2 regions of the Nocardia sichangensis genome follow, and region 1 is predicted to be linked to the other one. Evidence: riboswitches for the same ligand, from Rfam matches in the RefSeq annotation. Region 1 holds a riboswitch; the other holds the start of a gene.

The links. Region 1 has a riboswitch for S-adenosylmethionine ahead of ACL03I_RS23690 (aminotransferase class V-fold PLP-dependent enzyme). Riboswitches for the same ligand answer to the same signal wherever they lie in the genome.
Region 2: linked by a shared signal. The riboswitch ahead of metX (homoserine O-acetyltransferase MetX) and the one ahead of ACL03I_RS23690 (aminotransferase class V-fold PLP-dependent enzyme) in region 1 are both predicted to bind S-adenosylmethionine.

The regions. Positions count from the first base shown of each region.
Region 1 is NZ_JBJZOK010000017.1:156,596-161,441, forward strand. It holds gene ACL03I_RS23690 (aminotransferase class V-fold PLP-dependent enzyme) at 13-1,332, opposite strand; SAM riboswitch class IV at 1,380-1,493, opposite strand; gene ACL03I_RS23695 (Pls/PosA family non-ribosomal peptide synthetase) at 2,028-4,846, shown strand, end outside.
Region 2 is NZ_JBJZOK010000018.1:101,179-106,024, reverse strand. It holds gene ACL03I_RS24195 (nitroreductase family protein) at 1-199, opposite strand, end outside; gene ACL03I_RS24190 (winged helix-turn-helix transcriptional regulator) at 269-646, shown strand; gene metX (homoserine O-acetyltransferase MetX) at 710-1,867, opposite strand; SAM riboswitch class IV at 2,085-2,195, opposite strand; gene ACL03I_RS24180 (TetR family transcriptional regulator) at 2,248-2,961, opposite strand; gene ACL03I_RS24175 (MFS transporter) at 3,043-4,587, shown strand.

The DNA.
Region 1 (4,846 bases):
ACAAGCGTCGTTTCAGCCGACTAGGCAGGGAGCCGCGCCGGTGGGGGCTGTGGAGGTGAAGGGGCGCGTTTCGGGAGTCGGGTTCCATACGCCGTTCTCGGCGGCGTAGTTCCAGGTGGGGCCCGTCGCCACGAGGGTGGCTATCGCATCGATCAGACGGTCGACGTCGGCGGAGGTGGTGCCGAGGCCGATGCTCGCGCGCAGTGCGCCGTCCAAGCCGAGGCGGGTGAGCAGCGGGTGGGCGCAGAAGCGTCCGTCGCGGACGCCGATACCGTGTTCGGCGGAAAGAAAGGCGGCGACCTGGCCGGGGGCGAAATCGTCCAGGGTGAACGCGACGATGCCGACGGAGTCGGGGCTGTCGGTCCAAATGCGCAACAGCCGAACGCCAGGAATCTCGGCCAAGCCGTCGCGGAGACGGTCGGCGAGTCGATGTTCGTGCGCGGCAAGGGTTTCGGCGTCGATGGCACAGAGCGCGTCACAGGCGGCGGCCAGCGCGGCGGCGCCGAGCACGTTCGGCGACCCGGCTTCGTGCCGCTGCGGAGCGGGCGCCCACTCGGCCGCGTCGGTACTCACCTCACGCACCGCGCCCCCGCCCGCGAGGTAGGGCCGCGCCGCGTCGAGCCAATCCCGTCTGCCCACCAGCACACCCGAGCCGAACGGCGCGTACAGCTTGTGGCCGGAGAACGCCAGATAGTCGATTCCGCTGGCGCGCAGGCTGATTCGACGATGCGGAGCCAGCTGGGCCGCGTCGACCAGGATTCGGGCGCCGCACTGGTGCGCGACGGTGGCCAGCCGCTCCAGCGGAAGCACCTCGCCGGTCACATTCGACGCACCGGTCACCGCGAGCAGTGCGGCGGGCCTACTGCACAGTTCGGCGACCAGCCTGCCGATGGTCTCCTCCACCGTGTCGGCGGCCTGCACGACCCGCCTGCCCTGCCTGGTCCAGGGCAGGAAGTTGGCGTGGTGCTCGATGTCGAGCACCACGGTGTCGCCGGGCACGCAGGACGCGAGCAGGTTCAGCGAGTCGGTGGTGTTGCGGGTGAACACCACCACTTGGTCGTCGGCGGCGTCGAGGAACCGGGAGACCGACCCGCGGGCGGCCTCGTAGCACTCGGTGGAGATCCGGGAGGCGTAGCCCGCGCCGCGATGCACGCTCGCGTAGTACGGCAGCAACTGCTGCACCCGGTCGGTGACCTGCGTCAACGCCGGCGCGCTCGCCGCGTAGTCGAAGTTGGCGTAGGTGGCCGTTCCGCCTTGCACCAGCGGAACGAGCAATTCGTCGCCGGAGACCCGGGCGAGAGCGGCACAGGTGTTGTCGACAGTGGTAGTCATCACGTGAATCCCGTCGGCTCAGGGACCCGCAATCGCATGATTCGTCGAGTCCGCGCTTGCCGCGCCCGGTCGGGCGGCGGCCGGGTCGTCACCCGGAGCACCCCACCGCGGAGGAGGGTTGCCGGCCAGCAAGCCGGGGCTTCGCGCTGGCACTCATGACCTGACCCGAGGGTGGCAGAAGCGCCCCGGCGCTGTCAACCACGTTCGACCCCGAGTCCCCAGGAGCACCGCGTGGAGATAACCACCAGGCGTGAGCCTTTACAAGCATCCCGACGACAGCGCGCGAGCCGCTGCCTCGGGATCCCACGCGCCCCTCGGCAACTGACGCCTTCGACCGCGCTCCGAGGCGGCGGACCGGTCGCCGGCGCCACGAGCCTCGACGCCGCACGCGCCCATCCCGAGGTCCGCACCGCTTCGATGAGCGGAATCACACCCGCACACGAGCGATCTCCCGGCGAACCCGAGGGTCGACGGACCGACCAGCGATTGCCCTGTCGCGGCGGCGAATATCGATCCCACCTGCAACGACGCGCAGGGCGCCCGCCGATCCGGCGTCCACTCCGGTGAACAACGAACGACGACAACCCCGGGTACCGTGGACAACTGGCCATCGTGGCGTTTGCCCTTTGGTAACCCAGCTATGACACAACAACGGGAAAGTGTGAGGCGAGTCGATGGGAGGTGCGCAGAGCACCATGCTCGAGATAGACGTCGACGCGCCCGCGGGCCCGTTGTCGCGCGGTGACCGCGCGCCGGAGGCCAGGACACTGGTCGACATCCTGACCGCGACGGCGCTCGCCCACCCCGACGCCCCTGCCATCGATGACGGCCGAGTAGTGCTCTCCTACCTGGAGCTGGTCGTCGAGATCGAGAAGACCATGGCCCGTCTCGCCACCGCTGGTGTGCGACCGGGCGACCGGGTCGGCGTACGCATACCGTCGGGTACCCGTGAGCTCTACGTGACCATCCTCGCCGTCCTGTACTCCGGCGCGGCCTACGTGCCGGTCGACGCGGACGACCCGGACGAGCGCGCCCAACTGGTCTTCGGCGAGGCGCAGGTCACCGCGATCGTGACCGCGGCGGGCATCGAGACCACCGCCGCGGGCATCCGCGCGGCGGAAGATCAGCGCGAGGAAAGCTGGTCGACGCTGCCGACTCCCCGCGATGACGCTTGGATCATCTTCACCTCGGGTTCCACCGGCACCCCGAAAGGCGTTGCCGTCACCCACCGCAACGCGGCCGCCTTCGTCGACGCGGAAGCCGACCTGTTCCTTCAGGACGCCCCGATCGGCCCGAGTGACCGTGTACTCGCCGGATTGTCGGTCGCCTTCGACGCGTCCTGCGAGGAGATGTGGCTGGCCTGGCGCAACGGCGCCTGCTTGGTGCCCGCTCCGCGTGAGCTGGTGCGCACCGGCGCCGATCTCGGTCCATGGCTGGTGCGGCGGCGGATCACCGTGGTCTCGACCGTCCCGACCCTGGCGGCGACCTGGCCGGTCGAGGCGCTGGAGGCGGTGCGCCTGCTCATCTTCGGCGGCGAGGCCGTCCCGCCGGAACTCGCCGAGCGTCTCGCCGGAAACGGTGATGTGGCGCGCGAGGTGTGGAACACCTACGGCCCCACCGAAGCCACGGTCGTCGCCTGCGCCGCGCGGTTGGACGGTCAGTGGCCGATCCGAATCGGATTGCCGCTCAACGGCTGGGATCTGGTCGTCGTCGATGCGGCGGGTAACCCGGTGGCCGAGGGGGAATCCGGCGAACTGGTGATCGGCGGCGTCGGGCTGGCCCGCTACCTCGACCCGGCCAAGGACGCCGAGAAGTACGCGCCGCTGGCCTCCGTCGGCTGGGAGCGCGCGTATCGCAGCGGCGACCTGGTGCGCAACGACAGCGCAGGTCTGGTCTTCCTCGGCCGCGCCGACGATCAGATCAAGCTGGGCGGGCGGCGCATCGAACTCGGCGAGATCGATAACGCTCTGCAACGCCTGCCCGGAGTCACCGGCGCCGCGACGGCCATCCGCACCACAAAAGCGGGCAACAAGCTACTGGTCGGCTATCTGACCGGACCCGGACCGGATTTCGATGCCAAGGCCGCGCGCGCGGTCCTCGCCGGACAGTTGCCCGCGCCGCTGGTGCCCCGGCTCGCGGTGGTCGACGAACTGCCCACCCGCACCTCCGGCAAGGTCGACCGCGACGCGCTGCCCTGGCCGCTGCCCAACGCCGCCGAGGACGACGACGACAACGACCTGACCGGCACGGCCCTGTGGATCGCCGGACTCTGGGACGCCATCCTCGGCGCGGAGGTCGGCGATCTCGACGCGGACTTCTTCGACCTGGGCGGCGGTTCACTCGCGGCGGCCCAGCTGGTCACCGCCTTGCGCGAACGGTATCCGCAGATCGCCGTCGCGGACGTCTACGACCATCCCCGCCTGGGCGCGCTCGCCGAGCTGCTGGAGCAGACCACGCCCACCGTGGCCGTCGCCGACCGGACGGTGCGGCCGACGCCACCGCTCGCGCAAGCCGCGCAGGTACTCGCCACCATCCCGCTCACCACCCTCACCGGCCTGCAGTGGCTCACCTGGCTGGCGATCGTCGGCAACATCGCGGCCTGGTCCGGGTCGCTGCCATGGCTGCCACAGCTGTCCTGGTGGTGGACGCTGGTCGCGTTCCTGCTGTTCATCTCGCCGCTCGGCCGGATGACGATCTGCGTGGCGGGCGCGCGGCTGCTGCTGCGCGGCGTCCGGCCGGGGCGCTATCCGCGCGGGGGCTCGGTGCATCTGCGGTTATGGGCGGCCGTGCGCCTGTCCGAGGCCAGCGGCGCGGAGAATCTGTCCGGCGCCCCCTGGATGGTGCCGTTCGCCCGCGCGCTCGGCGCGAAGATCGGCAAGGGGGTCGACCTGCACAGCCTCCCGCCGGTGACGGGGATGCTCGAACTTGGCGATGGTTGCAGCGTGGAGCCGGAGGTCGACCTGTCCGGCTACTGGATCGACGGCGACGTGGTGCATCTCGGCCCGATCACCGTCGGCCCCGGCGCGGTGGTCGGCTCGCGCTCGATCTTGTTGCCCGGCACGAAGATCGGCAGGAACGCCGAGGTGGCGCCCGGCTCCGCGGTGGCGGGCAAGGTGAAGGCGGAACAGGAGTGGGCCGGTTCGCCCGCGGTGAAGGTGGGCAAGGCCCAGCACCGCTGGCCCGCGCACACGCCGGCTCGAGCCCGCCGCTGGGTCGGCGTCTTCGGTGTCACATCGATGGCGCTGGCCGCCATGCCGATTCTCGGCATCGGCGCCGGTGGCGCGTTCCTCGCCTGGTTCGTTCGCGACACCCGCACGCTCGCGGGCGGCGTCGCGCGCGCATTCGCCGTGCTTCCCTTCGCGACCCTGCTCAGCCTGGGCGTCTACGCCGCGGCGACCATCGTCGCGGTCCGGCTGCTGAGCATCGGCCTGACCGAGGGCTATCACCCGGTGCGCAGCCGGGTCGGCTGGCAGGCATGGGCCACCGAGCGCCTGCTGGATTCCGCACGCACTTT
Region 2 (4,846 bases), on a different contig from region 1:
CCTCCGACAGCGCGGCGCGGCCGGATTCGCTGGTCACCACCACGATCGACCGGTCCTGCATATTCCATGCGCTCGGCGCTTGCATCGTCAGCTCGAGCAACTCTTCGATCAGTTCGGGCGCCACCGGGTCGGGGCGATAGTGCCGCACCGTGCGACGTCCACGGATCGCATCGGCTACCGAAAGTGTCTTTGTCTCCATATTTCTAACTATCGGAGAGTCGCACTCCAATGGGAAGAAGGCACTATTTGGTGCGCTACACTCTAATAGGTGCCCACTTATATAGAAGGTTCCGGCCTACCCGCCGACGTGTACTCCGCGAAGTGCCCCACGCGGGAGATCCTCGACCACATCGCGGGGAAATGGACGGTCCTGATCATCGACGCGCTCGCCGACGGCACCATGCGCTACACCGATCTGCGCCACCGTATCGATGGCATCTCCCAGAAGATGCTGACGCAGACGTTGCGGCAACTGGAGAGCGACGGTTTCGTCACGCGCACAGTGCATCCCACGATCCCGCCACGAGTCGACTACACGCTGACAGAGCTGGGGCACAGTCTGCGCACGCCGATAGCGGCGCTGCGGGAGTGGATCGAAACCAACATCAACCGCATCGAAGCGGCGCGGCGAGCCGCAGCGCTCTGAGAGTGGACGGCATCACGGCGCGAGGTACCGATCAGTGCGGGCGCGAGGGGAAGTGGACCCTTGTCAGCGTTCGGGGCGCACACCGGCGCGGGCCAGGCGCATGGTCTCGGTCAGCAGTTTGGACACCGCCGCCGCCTCGGTGAGGAATCCGTCGTGCCCGTCGCGGGAGTGCACGATCTCCAGTCCGTCGCATCCGGGCAGCAGATCGGCGAGTTCCTGCTGGGTCCGCAGCGGATAGAGCCGGTCGGAGTCGACGCCGCCGACCACGCACGGCACCGGCGTCGCCGAGAGCGCCGCCTCGATGCCGCCCCGGCCGCGGCCGACGTCGTGGCGGTTCATCGCCTCGGTCAGCAGCACATAGGTGGCGGGATCGAAACGCTTGCAGAGCTTTTCGGCCTGATGGTCCAGGTAGCTCTGCACCGCGTAGCGTCCGCCGTTCCACGGGTCCTCGTCGCCCTGCGGCTTGTTCTCGAACCGGTGATCCAGCTCGAACTCGGTGCGGTAGGTCAGGTGCGCGATCCGCCGGGCCAGCGCCATCCCCGTCGTCGGGGCGCGGCCGGTGCCGTGATAGTCGCCGCCCTGCCAGTCCGGATCGGACGTGATCGCCGCGATCTGGGTGGTCTGGGTGCCGATCTGATCGGCGGTGGCGCGGGCTCCGACCGCGAGCACCAGCGCCGCGGCGACCCGATCCGGTGCGCCGACCATCCACTCGAGCACCCGCATACCGCCCATCGACCCGCCGACCACGGCCGCGAGCCGCTCGACACCGAGCAGGTCGAGCAGAGCGGCTTCGGCGGTCACCTGATCGCGGATGGAGATCTCGGGAAAACGCGAGCCCCACGGCTTTCCGTCCGGAGCGGCAGTGGACGGCCCGGTGCTGCCCTTGCAGCCGCCGAGCACGTTCGTCGCGAGCACACACCATTCGTCGGTGTCCAGCGGCGCGCCGGGACCGACCATGCCGTCCCACCAGCCGGGCAGCGGGTGCACGCCGTCGGGCTTGCCGACGACGTGCGAGTCGCCGGTCAGCGCGTGTTCGACCAGCACGATGTTGTCCATGCCGGGGGAGAGCTCACCCCAGCGTTGTACCGCGAGGTGGACGTCCGGGATGACCGCGCCGTTCTCCAGCCGCACGTCCCCGATGGCGATGGTGCCGAGCTGTCCATCCGGGGGCGGCAGGGCGATGCCGGAGGTCCGCGCGATCGGTTCGGTGTTCACGGTCATGTCGCCGCCCCCGCGAAACCGGCGGGCGGAGGATCCGGGAGGAAGCGCACGACCCCGAACTCGGCACCACGGCTGTGCGGGGCCGACTGCGCCGGGCCTCGCTCGGCCCCGGGCGCGGTGAATTCACTCATGGTTTGCTCCCAAGCAGGTGTTCGCCGGTACAGCAGGGGTTAGCGGTGTGTGGGTAACGAACAACAACACATGCCGGCGACCTCCTGTTACGCGCTTGCTCCCGGCTCTCGGGAGCCAGGTCATCACCCGGAGCACCCCACCGCGGCTGGAGGGTTGCCGACCAGCGAGCCGGGGCTTGACGCTGGTACTCATGACCTGCCCGGCATCATAACCGGCGGGCGGTCAGCGCCCGAAATCCTCCGTCGAACTCACTGGTCCGCAGCGGTCGGCGCCCCGCAGCAGGTGCGCACGAACTCGTCGTAGGCCTCGGTGAACGCCGCCCGCCCTGCCCTGGCCGCGACCGCCAGGTCGTCGTCGAGGAACACATCGTCGGAGCACTCCATGCCGATGTGGCCGATCAGTTGCCAGGTGCCGACGATCAGCCGCACCGGGCGCGCGTCCGGCGTGGTGCCGAGGCGCTCGGCGACCACGGCGGCGATCGCGTGGTTCTTGTCGTCGGCGTGCTCCATGCTGCGCGCGCTGACCGACGGGCTGCTGCGCAGAATCCGCTGCATCTTCTGGAACTGCCGGAACGACAGCGGATCCGCCTCGCCCGCCGCGGCGGCTTCATCGACCACGTGCAGGAAGGCCTGGCGCAGCGCCCCGAGTTCGTTGCCCGTGCGGGGCAATTCGCGCAGCGTCTCGGCGATGGTCTGCCCGAAATCCTGCACGGGCCCCAGGACGATGTCTTCTTTGCTGTCGAAATAGCGGTTGATCGTGCGCGGCGAGACGTCCGCGGCGTTGGCGATCTGCTCGATCGTGGTCGCGTCGAAGCCCTGTGTGTCGCACAGATCCAGGGCCGCGGCGATGATCCGCAGCCTGGTCTGTTGCTTCTTGCGTTCGCGCAGGCCCTGGGTCGCCGGGCCGCCGGCGGCGCGGTCGGCCGCTGCGCCCGCGCCCGTCGGCGCCGATAACTCGAGCATGCCCCCATGTTAACGCAACCTGCCGTTTTCCTGTCCGTAACGGTCAAATGTCGTAACACGACATTTTGCGCTTGACGACAAATGTCGCTCGATGACAGGATTGCTCCGGACATCGAGGACGAGGAGAAGACCGTGACCGAAACCGCGACAGCGGTGCACGCGCCGCAGCGGGCGAGCGGTTCAGCGCGTTGGCTCGCGCTGGGAGTGATCGCGTTAGCCCAGCTCATGGTGGTGCTGGACGCCACCATCGTGACGATCTCGCTGCCGTTCGCGCAGCGGGATCTCGACATCAGCGACGGCAACCGGCAATGGATGCTCACCGCCTACACGCTGATCTTCGGTGGCCTGCTGCTGCTCGGCGGCAGGCTGGCCGACTACCTCGGCCGACGCCGGATCTTCATCGTCGGCCTGATCGGCTTCGCGAGTGCGTCGGCGCTGGCCGGTCTCGCGCAGACCGGCGCGGAACTGTTCGCCGGACGCGCGTTGCAGGGCGCGTTCGCCGCACTGCTGGCTCCGGCCGCGCTCTCGCTGCTGTCGGTGACCTTCACCGAGCCCGGCGAGCGGGCCACCGCGTTCGGTGTGTTCGCGGGCATCTCCGCGGGTGGTGCGGCGCTGGGGCTGATCGCCGGTGGCGCGCTCACCGAATACGCCTCCTGGCGCTGGTGCCTGCTGGTCAACACGCCGATCGCGCTGATCGCGCTGCTCGGCGCGCTGGCCTGGGTGGCGAAGGACGTGCCCGCGCCGCGCAGCGGGGGATACGACGTGCCAGGAGCCGTCACCGTGACGCTCGGTCTGATCTCCATCGTGTACGGCTTCAGTCGTGCCGCCGACGACGGCTGGCTGGCGGGCAGCACGCTGGCGCTGCTGGTCGCCGGGCTGGCCTTGCTCGTCGCCTTCGTCGCGATCGAACGGCGCTCGGCGAACCCGCTGCTGCCGTTGCACATCCCGGGTGAGATCAACCGGGGCGGCGCGTTCCTCGCCGCGCTGCTCATCCCGATCGCGATGTTCGCGATGTTCCTGTTCCTGAGCTTCTACTTCCAGATCACGCTGGGCTACTCCGCCCTGAAGGCGGGCTTCGCGTTCCTGCCCTTCCCGGCGGGCATCGCGATCTCGGCGGGTGTCACCAGCGCTCTGCTGCCGAAGCTCGGCCCGCGTCCGCTGATGCTGGCCGGGGCCGTGCTGGGCGTCGTCGGCCTGGTGCTGCTGGCTCAACTGAGCTTCGGTGACAGCTTCCTCGCCGGTGTGCTGCCCGCTCAGGTGCTCATCGCGCTCGGTATGGGTCCGCTGTTCGTCGGCATGCAGACGGTCGCGCTGCATCAGGTGGAGGAAGAGGACTCCGGCGTCGCTTCCGCGCTGCTGAACGCGGCGCAGCAGGTCGGCGGGGCGGTCGGCACGGCGCTGCTGACCACCATCTCGGTGCAGGTCGCCAAGACCTTCGCGCATGACAACCCTGGCATCGACAACTTGGCCGCGCGGGCCGCGATCCACAGTTACGACGTGGCCTTCTACGTCGGCGCCGGGTTCTTCTTGGCGGCCGTCCCGATCATCGCGCTGATGATCCGGGACCGGCCGGAGAACCTGATCGAAGGTTCCGAGGACGGGGCACGGCTTCCGGTCGCGGTCTGATCCACCGGAACGAGGTCCGCGCGGCGTGCTGACGCCGCGCGGGCCTCGTCGTGTGCCAGGCGGTTGCCGTGCTGGAACGGAAGGCGGATCATGGCGGCGACGGCGGTTGCGCGGGTGCCCGCCGAGGCGCTGGAAGGCATTGCCTACCAATCGGTAGCAAAGGTGGTCCAGCTCACTCCGGGGGCTGCCCGTGCGGTGAGGACTTCGGCAGCAGTACGCTTGTCTTGTTTGCACCACATGTCCCGCCGACAACGCGGGA